DNA from 3 places in the Brevibacillus sp. FW301-21C12A genome. Region 1 is predicted to be linked to each of the others. Evidence: riboswitches for the same ligand, from Rfam matches in the RefSeq annotation. Region 1 holds a riboswitch; each other region holds the start of a gene.
The links. A riboswitch is a leader RNA that binds a small molecule or an ion and turns the genes downstream of it on or off. The one in region 1 is predicted to bind thiamine pyrophosphate.

Region 1 (5,975 bases):
CAAGCCGCTGAAAAAATGCGGCAAGCTCGACGGCAGTTGCAGCTTCGCGAACATTTGCCAGCGGGTAGCGCCCATCGTTTTCAATAGCTGCAGCATTTCTTTGTCGGTAGAGCGCAGTCCGTCATACGTATTGACGACAATCGGGAAAAAGGTAAACAGGATCGTCACCGCGATTTTTCCGGACAAATCGTATCCGAACCACAAAATAAAAACAGGGGATAATGCTATAATTGGAATCGTTTGGGATATGACGATATACGGATAGACCAGTCGCTCGACGACTCGGCTCATATTCATCGCAAAAGCGAGCAAAACGCCAAACACGATCGAGACAGACAGGCCGAGCAGCACTTCCTTCAAGGTCGCCCACAAATGCAGCCCGAGAAGCGAGCCGCGCAGCTCCCACAGCGCCAGCACGACTGCGCTCGGCGGCGGCAAGATGAACGGCGGCACGGCCAGCAGGCGGCAAACAGCCTCCCAGGCGACGAAAAACAGCGCGATGGAAATGCCGAACCAGATCCCTCTGCCCATCACGCTTCCCTCCCCAGCGATTGCAACCTGGACTGCTCTGTGCGCAGCAAGGCCCAGATTTGTTCGCGCAAGGCCAGAAAGCCGGGCTGATTCCGGCTGTCCACCGCTCGCGGCCGCGGAATCGACACGTGCAGCTCCACAGGCTGGCGAATCGGCTTGCCCAACAGGACGATCACGCGGTCCGCAAGCAAGATCGCCTCGTCGATGTCGTGCGTAATCATCAGCATCGTACTGCCGGTCTCCTGCCATTTTTCCATCAGCCATTCCTGCATGTCGAGCCGCGTAATGCCATCGAGCGCGCTGAACGGCTCGTCGAGCAGCATCAGGTCTGTCCCGGACAAGAGCGCCCGCAAAAAAGAGACGCGCTGACGCATGCCGCCGGAAAGCTGGGCAGGATAGGCGTCTGCCCACTCGTGCAGTCCGTACCGGGGCAGCTCTTGCCGGACGCGCACATGCGCTTCCTTTTTCGGCACGCCTTTGATCTCCAGCGGCAAGGCGGCATTTTCCACAATCGTGCGCCACGGCATGAGCAGATCGCGCTGGGGCATGTAGCCTACCTGCCCCAGCCGCTGTTCCATCCGTTCCTCGCCCAGCCGGATTTCTCCCTGTTCGGGCTGCAAAAGTCCCGCGATAAGCTGAAACAACGTGCTTTTTCCGATCCCGCTTGGCCCGATCATGCTGACGAACTCGCCTTTTTTCACTCGCAGATCAAAGTCTTCGAGAATCGGCGTGCCTGTGTAGGAAAAGCGGACGTTGGAGAAAGCTAGTTGATCGCGCACGGCCACATTTCCTCTCTATAGGCCATATCCCAGAACATGTACTCCATTTTGGAGGTGTTGACGAAATACTCTTCCAGTCTCGCCAGCTCCTGCTCGTTTTTCCCGTCTGCCAGCTCGTTCATGATGTCGATCAGCCAGATCGCAAGCTGTCCGAACTCGTCCGAGCTGTACATCCGCACCCACTCGCCGTACAGCTCGTGGTCCAGCGCCCCTTCTACCTGCGCCAGCCGCTTGCCGATCTCCCAGTAGCTCCACGTGCACGGTAAAAGCGCGCTGACCAGCTCTGCCAGCGAGCCTTGGTGCGCGACTCGCAGCATGTAGCTGGTGTAGCCCAGCATGACAAAGGACGGCTCGGTCGCTTCCAGCTCCTCGCGGGAAATGCCGAAGCGCGCCGCATACTGGCGGTGCAGCTCCATCTCCATGTTGAGCGTCGATTCCTGCAGGGCGGCGAACCGGGCGCTCGTCTCCAGATCGTAGGCCTTCACGCTGGCGAGCGCGAACATTTTGGCGTAATCGATCAGGTAGATGTAGTCTTGCTTCATGTAAAATTTGAACGACTCTACAGGCAACGTGCCGTCACCAAGGCCGGTTACAAATGGATGCTGGTGAACGCGCTCCCAGATCGGGGCGACGCTGCGTAACAAACGGTCTGTAAAGGTTGCCATGCTTTTTTTCACTCCTTCGCTTCCTTTGGCGTGTTGCACCAGTTCGCGATAAAACGGGCCATAATCTGGGCAAACCGGACAAGCTGGTCAGGATCAATCGACTCATCGACGGCATGGGCGTGCTTCAGCTCGCCCGGGCCGAACAGTACGGCGGGAATGCCTGCGTGCGCGAACCAGCCCGCATCTGTGACGGTAGGAGACATGTTCACCACAGGGGCCTCGCCCAGCTCGCTCTCATAGGCGGCTTGCAACTGCGCCAAAGCCGGATGCTCCGTGTCCAGCTCCAGGGACGGGAAAATTTCTCCGCGCTCCTCAATCATGGAGCGACCGCCCCAGCGAAACACAGGGGGATGGTCGCGCAGCCACAAATCGGCCGCCGCTGCGCGTCCGACATGGTCCTCGATCTCGCGAATGATCTGTTCGTATGATTCGTTCGGATAAAAGTGAACCGTAATCCAGAGCGCGCAGCGATCCGCAATAAACGCAGCATGGCGTCCTCCCTCGATCACGGCAGGGTTGATCGTATTGCTGCCAGCCGCAAAGCCGGGGTACGCCTTCATCACAGCCCAGTCGCGTTCCAGCTCCTGCAGCGCCGTAATGATTTTCGCCATTTTTTCAATCGCAGACGCGCCGCGCACGCCGCCTCCGGCATGGATCGTTCTCGCCCGCATCCCGTCGTGCAAGGTCGTCGGACTCTCAATCGTGATCCAGCCGGTAATCACGCCGCCCTGCCCTTGCATGTGCAGGTTGCTCGTGTCGACGACGACGGCGTAGTCCGCCTGGTAGCCGCGTTCGAGCGCCACCAGCGTCCCGGCTTCGCCCGCTTCCTCGCCGATTACCGATTGGAACAGCAAATCGCCTGCCAGCTCGACGCCGTGCTCGCGCAGCATCTGGATGGCGAACAGGCTCGCAGCCAGTCCACCTTTCATGTCTGCTACACCGCGTCCGTACAGCCGTCCGTCTGTGCCGCGCGTCAAGGAAAACGGCGGATACGTCCAACTCGCATCGTCGCCGACTTCCGCGACGTCGATGTGCCCGTTGATAATCAGGCTGTTCGCCTGGGCGGAAGCGCTGCCCGGCAGTCGGCCGACGACGTTGTCATCGCCGGGGTAGACAGTCCAGCGGTCGACCTCAAAGCCGATGGCCGCGAGCCGATGGGCGAGTACCGTTTGCGCCGCGTCGCTGTTTCGCGCTGGCGGACTTACAGTCGGATGGGAAACGAGCTCTGCCAGGAGGGCAAACAACTCTTCTTTGCGCCTGGAAATCGATTCTACCGCTTCTGTCAGTCGGTCCACGCTACTCAATCATCCCTTCTGTCGGGCTGCTCGCCGACGCGTAGCGCTTTTTCGCGATCCGTCCTGCGAGGAAGCCTTTGCGCCCCGCTTCCACGCCGAGCTTCATCGCTTCGGCCATCAGCACCGGATTGTCCGCGAGCGCGACTGCCGTATTCAGCAGCACGCCGTCAGCGCCCAGCTCCATCGCTTTCGCGCAATCGGCTGGCGAACCGATGCCTGCATCCACAATAATCGGTACTTTCGCGTCCTCGATGATGAAGCGGAGGTTGTTTTCGTTCACGATGCCTTGTCCGGAGCCAATCGGGGACGCGCCCGGCATGACGGCATGCACGCCCACTTCCTGCAAACGCTTGGCGAGAATCGGATCGTCGTTGGTGTAGGTCAGCACGATGAAGCCTTCTTCGACCAGTATTTTCGACGCTTCCAGCGTGCCGATCGGGTCAGGCAGCAGCGTTTTCGGGTCGCCGATGACCTCCACCTTAATCATATCGCACAAGCCGGATGCTTTCGCCAGACGGGCGATACGCACCGCTTCCTCTGCCGTATAGGCTCCCGCTGTGTTCGGCAGCAGGGTGAATTTTTTCAGGTCGAGCTGTTCCAAAAAGTTCGGCTCTTGCGGATTTTCCAAATTGAGCCGGCGAATCGCAAACGTCAAAATTTCTGCTTCCGACACCTCGACTGCTTTTCCTTGCGTTTCCAAATCTGCGAATTTTCCGGTCCCGAGCAAGAGGCGGGAGCGAAACTCGTAAGGGCCAATTTTCCATGTATCCATGCTGGTCATCCTCCTCCGACAAAATGAACGATTTCGATGCGGTCTCCGTCTGCAATCGGCGTTTGTTCATACTGGGAGCGGTCGATGATCTTTCCGTTGCGCTCCACGACGACAATCTTCTCTTGCAGGGAATACGAAGCGAGCAAGGCGCGGACTGTGTTGATCTCAGCCGACAGCTCTGCTGTTTTTCCGTTCAGCACAACAACCATTGTATTCCTCCTTCTTGATGGCACCTGTCGAGGGACGAAAAAACGGCCTCCCTCGCTTGCCGGAAGTCACCCCAGTCAAACGGTGGAAGCCGTATATGTATCCCATCGGACAGATGGAAGAAAAAAACCATCCGCCGTAGGATGGTTGAGTTGATCTCATCATCTGGTAGCAGCATTCCGGCAAATACGCCGCAACTGCCGCACCGTGAAATCGATTCATATACCTCTTCCTCCGCTGGCATGACCCAGGTCAGGTTCAACGGTCAGTAACACGCTCGTTACAATCTCAGCCGACGATGCTCGGCCCCCGTTTGGTAGTAAACCTATGAAATTGTCGTACGTTCGAGTATTACAGTACCATTCTATTTCGTGTTTGTAAAGGTTTCCTTGTACATCGCTTCCAGTTCAACCAGGCAGCGCTCGGACCAGGCCGCCATTTTTTTCAGCTTCTCCATTTCCCGCTCCATCGCTTTGCGCACGGACTCCTTGTAGTCCGGCACTTCGCCGTTGTAGCGGATGACGGATGCGGCCGGGGTCATGAATTTTTCCTGGTAGGAGAGCGCTGGGCGCTGGTGGAACAGCGGCACATCCACCTCGTAGGACGTATGCAGGTCGCCCTGCTGCGGGTATTTCGTCACCGCCAGCACCTTGACCAACAGCTTCGTATCGTGAATTTCCAGCACTTCCGCGATATATTCTCCTGTCCGCTGCGTCACGCGAACTTTATCGCCGGGGTTCCAAAACATCGTCGTTTCCTCCTCGCATCATCCATCATGGTAGGGGCCAGGCGTGAACGGCCTTGCCCACAGCTAGTCCGTCAGGCCAGCGACTGGGCAAGCAGCTTGCGGGCGTGCGCCAACACTTCGTCCGCAGCAGGCGCTGGTTGACCGCCGCCCTGCGCCATCGCCGGATTGCCGCCGCCTTTTCCGGCAATCAACGGCAGCGTCTCCTTGATAAGCTGGTTGACGGCGACGTTCACGTCCTGCCCCCGCGCAAACACAAGCTGGGTCTTCTCGTCAGTCGCTGCGGCCAGCAAGCATACGACGTCCGGCGCCTCCGCGACTGCGAGCTGGGCGAACTGCTGCAGTTGCTGGATCGTTTTGTCCGGGAAAACTTGCGCGATGACACGCACAGTTCCCACTTGCTCTGCCACGCCAAGCTGCTTTCGGACTTCGCCTTCCAGCAGTTGCTTTTCGGCGTCGGCGAGCCTTGCTTTCAAGCTGTCCCGTTCGGCCAGCACGCGCTCTGCCTGCGCGATCAGCTCCGCCTCGCTGGTCGCAAACCGCTTCGCCAGCTCGCGCACAGCCGCCTGCTTGCGCGTGTAATCCCGCAAAGCCCGCAAGCCGCAGATGAACTCCAGCCGGATGTTTCCGCGATGGCGCTCCCAGCCGAGAATTTTAATCATGCCCACTTCGCCCGTGCGCGCAGGATGTGTGCCGCCGCACGGATTGTAGTCGTACTCGGGGATGATGACGACGCGGACATTTTCCGTGACCGTCGGCTGTTTTTTCAGCGGCAACGTAGCCAGCTCCTCGTCGTCGACAAACCGGGCGATGATCGGATGGTTTTCCAGCACGACCTGGTTGGCCCGCTGCTCGACTGCTTCCCACAAATCCGCTGTCAGCTCATCCAGGCGCACGTCGATCGTCACGCGTTCTTTTCCCAAATGAAACGCGACCGTCTCCGCCCGCGCGACTTCCAGAAACGCGGCGGACAAAATGTGC
Region 2 (5,975 bases), on a different contig from region 1:
CCATTTTGTCATGATTAACGACGAAGACCTGGAGGCGATCACGCCCGAGACGCGCCGCGCCATTGAAATTCTCGACTTCGTGGACTTGTCGGAGATCGACCCGGTTTACTTTGACAAAAGCTACTTCCTGTCTCCGCAAGATACGGGAGAAAAGGCGTATGCGCTGCTGCGCGCCGCCATGGAGCAGACCGGAAAGATCGCCGTCGCCCAGGTGACGATGCGCAATCGGCAAAGTCTCGCCGTCATTCGGCTGTACGAGCATTGCATCATGCTGGAAACGATTTTTTACCCGGACGAGGTGCGCCCGGTCAGTCAAGTGCCCGCCTTGCCGGAGGCTACTGTCCCGCTCGCGGAAAACGAACTGAAAATGGCGACAGAGCTGATCGGCAACATGACCGTTCCGTTCGATCCCGCCAAGTACACCGACGAATACCGCGTCGAGTTGCAAAAAATGATCGAGAAAAAGCTGGAGGGCCAGGAGATCGCCACCGCTCCGACGGTTGCGCGCACGAATGTGATCGACCTGATGCAAGCTTTGAAGGAAAGCCTGGCCTCGACAGCAGGCACTACGGGCAGTCCCGTGAAGCTTGCGCCGGAGCCTGCCCCGGCAGCCGCGAAGCCGAAAGCAGGGCGCAAACGGGCCGCTTCTGCGGAGAAAGCGGACAAGACAGCCTCCCCTGCCAAAGAAGCGGTGGGGAAATCGAGTCCCGGTCCGACCTCGACAACGAAAACGCTTCGCCGCAAAAAAGCCACTCCTGTGTAAAGCGGCGTTGGAACAGTTGGTGGTGCGGTGCGAAGCCATAAGCAGAACACTTGGCTTGCGCGCAGCCATTGGCGACGCCTTAGCCTTACCGGATAACGTCTGCGCAAAAAAACCTGCCCCATTTGCGGACAGGTTTTTGCTTATCTTTTTGCGAGCTGTTGTTCCGGTTCGATATGAATGTGAACCGTATTGATTTTGTGCACACGTTTCATCCGTTCTTCGATATTTTCGGTGATGGTGTGGCTTTCTACTACGTTCAACTGCGGATCGACGTGGATCACGACGTCAACGAGCACGCTGCTGCCGTGATAACGCGCCTTGATGTCGCTGATCGCTTTCACCCCGGAAATGGAGAAGATCGTCTCCTTCAGCTCCTCCAGTTGCCCTTCATCGAAGCCATCTGTTAAGCGATGCGTCGCCTCCCGGAAAATATCCCACGCCGTCTTCAGGATAATCACCCCGACCACGAGCGCTGCTAGCGGGTCGAGCCAATGCAGTTGGAACTGCGCGCCCGCCACTCCGACAAACGTCCCGATGCTGACGAAGGCATCCGAGCGGTTGTCGGCAGCGGCCGCGAGCAACGCCTGGCTGTTCGTTTTCACGGCGAGTTGGTGATTGTACCGATAGACCCCGAGCATAATGACCGCAGTCGCCAGCGCCGTCCAGCCTGCCAACAAGTCGGGAGCAGTGTGGTTTGTATCAAACAGCGTCGGAATCGCTCCGGTAATGACCTCCAGCCCGACAAACAGCATGATGAGCGACGCGACCAGGGCAGAGATCGTCTCCGCGCGAAAATGGCCGTACGGATGGTCGCGATCCGGCGGCTTGCGGGCAATGCGCAGCCCGATCAGCACGGCAATCGACGCCACCACGTCCGTCGAGTTGTTCAGCCCGTCCGCCATTAACGCTGCCGAGCCTGTCAGCACCGCAACCCCTATTTTTAACGCCGAGCAGAAAATATAGGCGATAATGCTGACCCACGCGCCCCGCTCTCCTTGCTTCAGATCCGAATATACATCCACACTCCATCACCTCAAAAAATCTCAATCGCCCTATTCGCCCAAAGCCTTAGAACAGAACGTATAAAAGCAGTTTCTCGTTTTTTCGAATTTCATCGTACCAGACGCAATTCGTGTGGGTCTACAGAAACAGTTTTAGTCCGATTCATGAGTATAGAGGGGGGGAAAATGTGTTGCCCTGTGGCAATTTTTGTTGGAAACTTTTTCTTGCCAAGCACGGCTGTTCTCCGGTATCCTAATCTTGCAACGACAACCAAAAACAAGCACGGGAGCTTGGAAATCACCAGGCTGAGAGGATGGTACTGTGCCATCGACCGTTGAACCTGAACTGGGTAATGCCAGCGGAGGAATGTCCATATGACAGATTAGCGACGCGTATCTTTTTTTCGGATACCCGTCTCTTCTCTACTCTCGCGTCTGGCGTCGCATGTTCCCATGCGGCGTTTTTTCGCGACGGGCCTCTTTCGCCTCCCTACAAGGTTCGCGCTTTCGTGCAACCAAGCCAAGGAGGTTTTTTTATGTCATCCATTTCATCTTTTCCCGGAAGCCGCAAAGTATACGAGGTAGGCAGCCGCCCCGACATTCGCGTGCCGATGCGCGAAATTGCGCTATCGCCTACCGAGGGGCTGTACGGCACCACGCCAAACCCGCCGTTGCGCGTGTACGACACAAGCGGCGAATACACGGCCGAAGGTTATGTCGCCGACATCAACAAAGGGCTGCCGCTCGTGCGCCAGCGCTGGATCGAGGAGCGCGACGATACGGAGAGCTATGCCGGCCGCGAGCCAAAGCCTGTGGACGACGGAATCCGCAACGCCGACAGCGCAGGGAAGATGCCCGCTTTCCCGCGCGAAGGCTATCAGCCGAGACGGGCGAAGCCAGGCAAGACGGTCACCCAGCTTCACTACGCCCGCCGTCACATCATCACGCCGGAGATGGAGTACATCGCCATCCGCGAAGGCGTCACGCCGGAGTTCGTCCGGGCTGAGGTGGCGGCAGGCCGCGCGATCATTCCCGCCAATATCAATCATCCGGAAGCGGAGCCGATGATTATCGGCCGGAATTTTCACGTCAAGGTCAACGCCAACATCGGCACTTCTGCCGTCAGCTCCTCAATGGAAGAAGAAGTCGAAAAAATGATCTGGTCGGTGCGCTGGGGCGCGGACACGATCATGGACTTGTCGACCGGAAAGCACATCCACACGACGCGCGAGTGGATCATCCGCAACAGCCCGGTGCCTGTCGGAACCGTACCGATTTACCAGGCGCTTGAAAAAGTGAACGGCAAAGCGGAGGATTTGACCTGGGAAGTCTACCGGGACACGCTGATTGAACAGGCAGAGCAAGGCGTCGATTATTTCACCATTCACGCCGGCGTCCTGCTCCGCTACATTCCGCTGACCGCGAAGCGCGTGACCGGAATCGTCTCGCGCGGCGGCTCCATTCTGGCTGCGTGGTGTCTCGCCCATCACGAGGAAAACTTTTTGTACACGCATTTCGAAGAGATTTGCGAGATTCTCAAGGCGTATGACATCAGCGTGTCGCTTGGAGACGGCTTGCGCCCCGGCTCGATTGCAGATGCGAATGACGAGGCCCAGTTTGCCGAACTAGAGACACTCGGCGAGCTGACGAAAATCGCCTGGAAGCACGACGTGCAGGTGATGATTGAAGGACCCGGCCACGTCCCGATGCACCTCATTCGCGAAAACATGGACAAACAACTAGCGATTTGCCACGAGGCGCCTTTTTATACGCTCGGGCCGTTGACGACAGACATCGCGCCCGGCTACGACCACATCACCTCGGCGATTGGTGCCGCGATGATCGGCTGGTTTGGCACCGCGATGCTCTGCTACGTCACGCCCAAGGAGCATCTCGGCCTGCCGAACAAGGAAGACGTGCGCAACGGTCTCATCGCCTATAAAATCGCCGCTCATGCAGCGGATTTGGCCAAAGGCCACCCGCGAGCAAAACAGCGCGACGACGCTTTGTCCAAAGCCCGCTTCGAGTTTCGCTGGAACGACCAGTTCAACCTGTCGCTCGACCCCGAGCGCGCCCGCGAATACCACGATGAGACGCTGCCTGCCGAAGCAGCGAAGTCCGCGCATTTTTGCTCGATGTGCGGCCCGAAATTTTGCAGCATGAAAATCTCGCACGACATCCGCCACCAGGCCCAGGAGCAGGAGCGGATCGAGCCTGCCGCCATCGCAGCGGGCCTGCAAGAAAAAGCCCGCGAATTTCGCGAGCAAGGAAGTCAACTGTACAAATAAGCGCCCGGAGGTGGCAGACGATTGAATGATGTGTTGCAATTGCGAAAAGAGATCGCGCGCCTGGAGGTTGACCTTGAACGTCTGAAGCGCCAACTGGCCCATTTGCAAAAAGCGTGCGCGCATGAGTTCGTCGAGACCCCCCTCGCCCGCACCTGCGCCAAATGCTTGCAAACGGAAAGCCTCTATTATTAGACAGCTTCCTGCCACACCTAGGAAAGTTGGCTGCGCCAATGGCTCGGCCCCAGCCTTAATTGCCCCTTGTACTGGATAAGCAGCTTATGCACAAAAAAGACCGCCATCCTCGACAGTGGGATGGCGGTCTTTTCACCTGCTCGCTTCAGCCTGAGACTTTGACTTGCAAAGGAAGCCCTTCCTTATAATACAGCTCGGGCGACAGCAGGATAAAGAAAATATGGACGTTCTGGAAACCTTGCTTTTGCAAAATCCGGTTCATCGTGCTGGCGATCTGGTCGTGCTGCTTTTGCTCCCGGGGAAACATCATGATTTCAAGCGACAACGGACTGTTCGTCAACTGCTCGACCAGAAGCAGCTCCAGCTTGACTTTTTCCTGGCTCACTTCCGCGATGCGGGCAAACTCTTCTATAATAAGGGGCGATACCGATTGCAGCTTTTCTTTTTCAAAGCCTTTAAAGCGAAGAAACGGCAAGTCAATTCCTTCTTTCCGGAACAGGCGGCCAGCAACAGCAACGCACGCCGAAGCTGTTCCCAAAATCATTACCTCAGTAATTATAAACTACAGTCTATTTCTGGATCAACGAAAAAAGAATGAAGAAAAGTGAAGGCGAGCAACTTGGTTGCCCCTATACTTACTAAGAATCTTATCCATTCTTCTCTGTACAAAAAAAGGACTATATCCAGAAATGACTTTCTCCTTGCGCACTTGTGGTGGACGTACCACGATAGGAGGTCAAAAGTCTGTCAGATATAGCCCATCCATACTGTTTCCAACGCGTTTCAAATCATGCATGATGTTTCGTGAACTGCTTCCTAGTATAACGCAAATACAATACTTAATCAATAAAGAAGTTTCTTAAAATTCAATCAAAACTCTCTGTCCTGACCCGTGCATAGACGATCGCGAATGGTGACACCGTACAAATGGCAGACACCAAGCACATACGGGAGGCTACCATGAAGCTAACGCCGATTATTCCTTTCGAGCCGACGACGACGGATGACATCGCGGATGGCCCCGACTGGATTGCGCAAGTCAAATGGGATGGGATCAGGCTGTTGACGTACTACGACGGCAACTCGGTCAAGCTGTACAATCGCAAGGCTAACGAGCGGACTTTGCACTACCCGGAAATCGCCGCAATCTCCGACTACTGCCGGGCGCAGTCCGTCATTCTCGACGGCGAGGTCGTTGCACTTGGTGCAGATGGCAAGCCTTCTTTTTACGAGGTCATGCGCAGGGACGGTCTGCGACGGATGGAAAAAATCGCAGCCGTAAAGCGTCAGGTCCCCATCTTCTACATGATTTTTGACGTCCTGTACGCAGACGGCGAATGGGTCACGGCCTGTCCGCTGGCAGAGCGCCAGCGCCTGTTGCAAAAGCTCATCTCCCCGACGCCCACGGTGCAGCTCGTCGACAATTTTACGAGTGGCCGGGAGTTGTTTCAGACGATCGAGCAGCAAGGGATGGAAGGCGTCATCATCAAAGATTTGACCAGCACGTATGCCATCGCCGGAAAAGATGCGCGCTGGCAAAAGAAAAAAAACTACCGGGATTTGATCGCGGTGGTAGGCGGAGTGACGATGCGGGATCAGACGGTCAATTCCTTGCTGCTCGGGCTTTACGACGCCAAGGGCGCTCTCTGGTATATCGGCCATGCCGGAACCGGAAAGCTGACCCACAGCGATTGGCGCAGCTTGACCGAAACGATTCAGCCGTTGATCCAG
Region 3 (5,975 bases), on a different contig from region 1:
TCGGCCAACAGGATGGCGGGTCGATTGACCAGCGCTCTGGCGATGGCGACCCGCTGCTTTTGTCCGCCGGAAAGCTGTGTCGGCTTGTGGTTCATGCGCTCAGCAAGCCCGACTCGCTTCAGCGCTTCGGTGGCGCGACTGCGTCTTTCCGAGCGGCTGATGTTGGCGTACATCATCGGCAGCTCCACGTTGTGCAAAGAAGTGGAGCGCGCGAGCAGATTGAACGATTGAAAAACGAAGCCGATTTTTTGATTGCGAACATAGGCGAGCTGCTTGTCCTTGAGGCTGCTGACCTCGATGCCGTCGAGAATGTACGTCCCCGAGTCCGGACGATCCAGGCAGCCCAGCATGTTCATGAACGTCGATTTCCCTGATCCCGATGGTCCCATGATGGCGACAAATTCGCCTTTTTCCACTAGCAGGGAGACGCCTTTCAGGATCGGGAGGGTAGTATCGCCTGTCTTGTATGATTTCGTCAAGCCTTCTATCTGAAGCATTGTCGGCTGACCTCCTTTTTACGTGGAACGCGTCCAGTCGTTACATGCCCAGCGCAGCAGCACCGCCGCTCATCGGCATGACCGCAGCTCCTTCGCTCAGAGCGTCGACAGGTCCCAAAATGATTTGTTCGTCTCCTGACAGTCCCGACTTGATGTGGGAGAACAGCTCATTTTCTGTGCCTGTAACGACTTTTTGCTTCTTGGCGATGCCGTCAGCGGAGATCCATACGAAGGTGCTGCCATCGGCGTCCTGCTGAACGGACTCGATGGGAACTTGCAGGGCGTTTTCGATTTTTTCCACCATGATGTTGATGTCCACGTGGAAGCCTGGCTTCAGTGCGCTCAAATCGCCCTGCGGCTTGAGGATGACTTTGACGCGCGTTTTTTCGCCTTGGCCCGAACTGCTTTGCGTAGTGGTCGCGATCGGCGCGATCCGGGTAATTTGGGCGTTCAGCAGTTGCTTGCCCAGCGTAATTCCTTCAATCGTCGCGGACTGGCCGATTTTCAGTTTGCCGACGTCCGACTCGTTAATATCAGCCTGAATGAGCAGGTTGTTCAGGTTGGCCAGCGTCAAAATTTCCGTGCCTTTGCTGACGTATTGGCCGTTCTCGGCCGCCACGCCAATGACTGTTCCGTCCATCGGCGCGACGAGGACGCTTTGCACGCGCTCTTTTTCCAACTGGCTGCGCTCTACGGCCAGCTTGTTGATTTGCGCCTGCTGGGCGGCGATGTCTTCCTTGCGCGGCCCTTTTTGCTTGAGGGCAAACTGTTGCTTCGTGACATTCAGGGAAGACTGGGCGTTGTCCAAAACAGATTTGGCCTTGTCCAACTCTTGCTGCGTGGAAGCCCCCGAAGCGAACAGTTGCTGGATCCGATCGTACTCGCGTTTGGCTGCGTCGTATTCGCGCTGGGCCTGATTGACCCGCTCGCGCTCCTGCGCCACTTCTTCCGGCTCTGCCCCGATCTGGGCTTTTGCCAGATTGGCTTTGGCTACTTCCATTTGCGCTTCCAGATCAAGCAGTCTGCCGTCGACATCCGAGGTGTCGATTTTTGCGATGACCTGGCCTTTCTTGACCTTGTCGCCTTCCTTCACCACAAACTCGCGCAAGGTTCCGGTTACGTTGGCATACTGCTTTTGCTTGTCCTCTACCGTGACGATCCCCGAGGTCAAAATTTTGCTCTCCAGGACTGACTTGGTCGGAGCCCCGATGTTTACCGGCATGCCCATGGCTTGCTGAGAGCCCATCATGTTGATTCCGACGAAGCCCGCACCGAGCAGGACGACCACGGAACCGATGATCCACCACCGTTTTTTCATGTTCATTTCTCCTTGCTGTTAGGAACCGTATTATTTCTTTGCTCGGTGAAGTCTTACGCCAGGTCTGGAAAAAGGTAACACTTGTGGCGAATTGTTCACGATTTGCTCACATTTTGTGATGTTTTGACGGAAAGCAACTTTCTGGCTTTTGGCGTGATAAGATAAGAAAATAGATGACGTTCCTTGGGAGGGGAGCCATGAACCAAGCGATTCGATTTGATTACTCTAATGCACGCGCCTTTGTGAGACAGCATGAGTGGGAGCAGCTTGCCCCGGCGATCGGGCAGGCGCATGAGATGTTGCACAAAAGAACGGGTCCAGGCAGAGACTATCTCGGTTGGGTTGATTGGCCGCAGAGGTACGACCGCGCTGAATTTGAGCGGATTCGCCAGGTGGCGGCGCGTATCCAGGCTGATTCGGATGTGCTTTTGGTAATTGGAATCGGGGGTTCATATTTAGGGGCGAAAGCTGTACTGGACATTTTGGGCCACAGCTTTTACAATTTGCTGCCGAAGTCGAAGCGGCGTTTTCCGGAAATTTATTTTGTCGGGAACAATATCAGCCCGGTTTATATCTCTCATCTGATGGACGTGCTCGAAGGAAAAGACGTGTCCATCAATGTCATCTCGAAGTCGGGCACGACGACAGAGCCCGCGATCGCTTTTCGGCTGCTGCGCACCTGGCTGGAGAACAAGTACGGCCGCGAGCAGGCGAAGAAGCGCATCTATATTACGACGGACAAAACGCGCGGCGCCTTAAAAAGACTCGCGGAGGACGAAGGGTACGAAAGCTTCGTCATTCCGGACGATATCGGCGGACGTTTTTCCGTCCTGACCGCAGTCGGACTGTTGCCAATCGCAGTGAGCGGGGCCGATCTGGACGCGCTGATGAAGGGCGCGCAAGACGCGAGCGAGCGCTACATGGTCATGGATTTGTACGAAAATCCGTGCTACCAGTATGCGGCGATTCGCAATGCGCTGTACCGCAAAGGTAAAACCGTGGAGCTTCTGGTCAGCTACGAGCCGCAGTTCCGCTTTTTCGCGGAGTGGTGGAAGCAGCTTTTCGGGGAGTCGGAAGGAAAAGACGGCAAAGGAATTTTTCCCGCGTCAGCCGAGTTTTCCACGGACCTGCACTCGTTGGGGCAGTACATACAGGACGGCATGCGGCAGTTGTTTGAAACGGTTGTTACGGTGAACAAGCCCGCCGTCGACGTGACCGTGCAGGAGGACCCGCTCGATGTGGACGGGTTGAACTTCCTGTCCGGCAAGCGGATGGGGTTTGTCAATAAAAAGGCTTTCGAGGGAACGGTACTGGCCCATGTAGATGGCGGCGTACCGAACCTGCTTGTGGAGATGCCAGAGGCGACAGCGTACCATCTCGGCGCCCTGATCTACTTTTTTGAAAAGGCGTGCGGGATCAGCGGCTATTTGCTAGGGGTCAACCCGTTCGATCAGCCCGGGGTGGAGGCGTACAAGGCCAACATGTTCGCCCTTCTGGGAAAACCTGGATTCGAGCAGCAGAAAGCGGAACTGGAGGCAAGATTGCGCGAGAACAAGACGTATTTGACTGTGGAGGAGACAGCGGCGTATTTGGAGCTTCCTGAAACGTTTATTTTGGAAAAAATTCATCAGGGCAAAATCCGCGCTCTCCACGACGGCAACGAGTACATCATCAACAAGGAGCAGTTCAATCACCATCTGGAGGAAATGCGCAAGCTTCGCGAGTTCGAGGAAGCGGCGCGTCACGAGACGGTTCCGGAAAGCTACGATGTGAAAGACGAGGATTAAGCTGAGGATGAAAGCGCAGACCATCTTGTCAGATCGCGCCCAAGAGGACTATACTTGGTGGGTGAACGAAAATAAAAGATCAAGCAACTCGGGGAGTCCTTCATGCGGGGCTGAGAGGATGGAAGCAACGACCGTCGACCCATTGCACCTGATCCGGATCATGCCGGCGCAGGGATACGGTTGCCGGCAAACAGCGCTTTTTTATTTGGTTACGATGCGTATGAAGCCCGCCTTTTCCTGTGAAGGAGAAGGTGGTTTTTTTCATTTTGTCGACTGCGCCAGGGGCTTTTGGCTACAACGGCGCTTTCGAACGGCCCCGAAGAGATTACAACAAGCGAGGAGAGAGAAAAATTGAGCGATTGTCTCGTAGTGGGTGGAGGAATTATCGGATTAAGTCTGGCTTATGAGTTGTCACGAAGAGGAAGGAGCGTCACGCTGGTCGAGCAGGGAGAATGGGGCGGACAGGCGTCTTCTGCGGCGGCGGGGATGCTCGCGCCGTTGAAGGAGTTTACGGCCCCAGGCCCGATGCTCGATCTGGGCATGACTTCGCTGGCCTATTACCCGCAGTGGGCGGCCGAGCTGGAAGAGTTTACCGGAGGGGACGTCCAGCTCAGCCTGGAAGGGCTGCTGACGGTCGCGCTCAACGATGACGAGCAGGCACAGCTTTTGGCGAAGTACCATTGGCAAAAAGAAGCGGGGCACAGCGTCCACCTTTTGACGGAGCGGCAGCAACTGGCTGAGGTGGAGCCGCTTTTGACCGAGCAGGCGCAGGCAGCCATCTACTCTCCGTACGAAGGGCATATCAACAACCGCATGCTGCTGCGCGCTCTGGTGACAGCATGCCGGCTGCAAGGCGTCGCGTTGCACGCAGGCTGTGTCGTGAGCGGCATCGCGGTAAAAGGCGGCCGGGTAGTCGGCGTGGAGAGTTCGCTTGGACCGCTGCGGGCGGAGCAAACGATCATCACGTCAGGCGCGTGGGCGGGCATCATGCTGGAAATGCTCGGCGTTTCGATTCCCGTTCGCCCGGTTCGCGGCCAGATCGCGGCGGTATCCTCCGCAGGCATCCCGCTTCGCACCGTCATTTTTGGCACCTCCGGCTACATCACGCCGAAGAAAGACGGGAAAATCGTCATCGGCGCGACAGAAGACGAAAGCGGCTTTCAGCGCGAAGTTACAATGGCGGGCTTGGCCAGCATCCTGAACGGAGTCATGCCGTACGTCCCGGCCTTACACGGCGCTGCTTTTCTGGAGGCGTGGGGCGGACTGCGGCCAGCTACCGCAGATGGCAAGCCGCTGCTTGGTCCCGTGCCCGGCTGGGACGGGCTTTCGATTGCCGGAGGGCACTTCCGCAACGGCATCTTGCTGTCCCCGGCTACCGCGAAATGGATGGCCGACTACCTGGAAAAAGGCGAGACAGAGCGTCTGACGCCGTTTTTGCCATCCCGCTTTTTGGCAAAAACAGACGAAACGTCGAACAAAATGGGCTAGTCCGAACTGCAAACCCGGTACACCTCCCCATGGGCACCTGTATATGGTAATAAAGAAACACCAGAAGGGGAGGAGTTTCCATGCAGTCTGAAAAAAACCTGTACCAGGCTGACGTCCAGACGGTCAGTCTGATAAAGGATATGCGTGAAAATGTGCACAACATATGCAAAGAACACGTCGAGAAAAAGGTGCGCATTGAAGCGATTGACGGCCAGATTTTTGAAGGCGTGATCGTGGACTTTGACGATCAGAATGTATATGTGGAAGTGGACGATCCCGATGCAGAGGAAGACGACTACGAGTTCGAAGAGGTAGCCAGCCGCAAATCGCATGGAGACTGGGGCATGTACCCGGACTGGACTCCCTACGGCTATCCATATGGCGGATACCAGCCGTTTGGCGATGTCAGTCCGCTTGGCAGCAGCAGCCAGCCGAATCGGCCTCCTGCTGGTCAAGTCAGCCCTTACGCGGACGATTGCTATCCATACGCTCCGATCAGCCCATTCGGCAGCCCAAACCAGCCGTATGGGCAGGTAAGTCCGTTCGGCAGCCCGAATCAGCCGTTTGGGCAGGTAAGCCCGTTCGGCAGTCCGGGCCAGCCATATGGGCAAGTAAGTCCGTTTGGCAGTCCGAGCTTTCCGTACGGCCAGGTGAGTCCGTTTGGAGAGGGCGCTCCTTTCGTCAGCCCTTATTCCGGCTTCAATCCGTACATGGCGCCGTTCCCACCGTTCCCGCCCTACCCGCCTCAGCCGTGTTACCCGTATCCACCGCCGCCACCACCTCCGGCTGCAGTCGTCGTGCCGAGGAAAAAACGCCGCCGTCCGTGCCGAAGAGGCAAAAGAATCATTCCGCTCGCCTTGTTTACGCTTTTGACGATCGCGCTGC

Region 2: another riboswitch for thiamine pyrophosphate. It lies ahead of thiC (phosphomethylpyrimidine synthase ThiC); the one in region 1 lies ahead of thiS (sulfur carrier protein ThiS).
Region 3: another riboswitch for thiamine pyrophosphate. It lies ahead of thiO (glycine oxidase ThiO); the one in region 1 lies ahead of thiS (sulfur carrier protein ThiS).

The regions. Positions count from the first base shown of each region.
Region 1 is NZ_JBYTBG010000034.1:40,547-46,521, forward strand. Features, by position in the region: gene AC3WQH_RS18835 (ABC transporter permease) at 1-531, opposite strand, end outside; gene AC3WQH_RS18840 (ABC transporter ATP-binding protein) at 531-1,310, opposite strand; gene tenA (thiaminase II) at 1,295-1,975, opposite strand; gene AC3WQH_RS18850 (acetylornithine deacetylase) at 1,984-3,279, opposite strand; gene AC3WQH_RS18855 (thiazole synthase) at 3,272-4,042, opposite strand; gene thiS (sulfur carrier protein ThiS) at 4,048-4,251, opposite strand; TPP riboswitch at 4,462-4,572, opposite strand; gene kapB (kinase-associated lipoprotein KapB) at 4,614-4,997, opposite strand; gene AC3WQH_RS18870 (serine-tRNA(Ala) deacylase AlaX) at 5,069-5,975, opposite strand, start outside.
Region 2 is NZ_JBYTBG010000022.1:65,118-71,092, reverse strand. Features, by position in the region: gene ku (non-homologous end joining protein Ku) at 1-763, shown strand, start outside; gene AC3WQH_RS15045 (cation diffusion facilitator family transporter) at 904-1,785, opposite strand; TPP riboswitch at 2,039-2,149, shown strand; gene thiC (phosphomethylpyrimidine synthase ThiC) at 2,301-4,052, shown strand; gene AC3WQH_RS15035 (hypothetical protein) at 4,074-4,244, shown strand; gene AC3WQH_RS15030 (DUF1904 family protein) at 4,390-4,719, opposite strand; gene AC3WQH_RS15025 (ATP-dependent DNA ligase) at 5,205-5,975, shown strand, end outside.
Region 3 is NZ_JBYTBG010000015.1:82,615-88,589, reverse strand. Features, by position in the region: gene AC3WQH_RS12075 (ABC transporter ATP-binding protein) at 1-497, opposite strand, end outside; gene AC3WQH_RS12070 (efflux RND transporter periplasmic adaptor subunit) at 538-1,815, opposite strand; partial or broken gene AC3WQH_RS12065 (glucose-6-phosphate isomerase) at 2,013-3,362, shown strand; gene AC3WQH_RS12060 (excisionase family DNA-binding protein) at 3,384-3,602, shown strand; TPP riboswitch at 3,682-3,797, shown strand; gene thiO (glycine oxidase ThiO) at 3,954-5,090, shown strand; gene AC3WQH_RS12050 (LSm family protein) at 5,171-5,975, shown strand, end outside.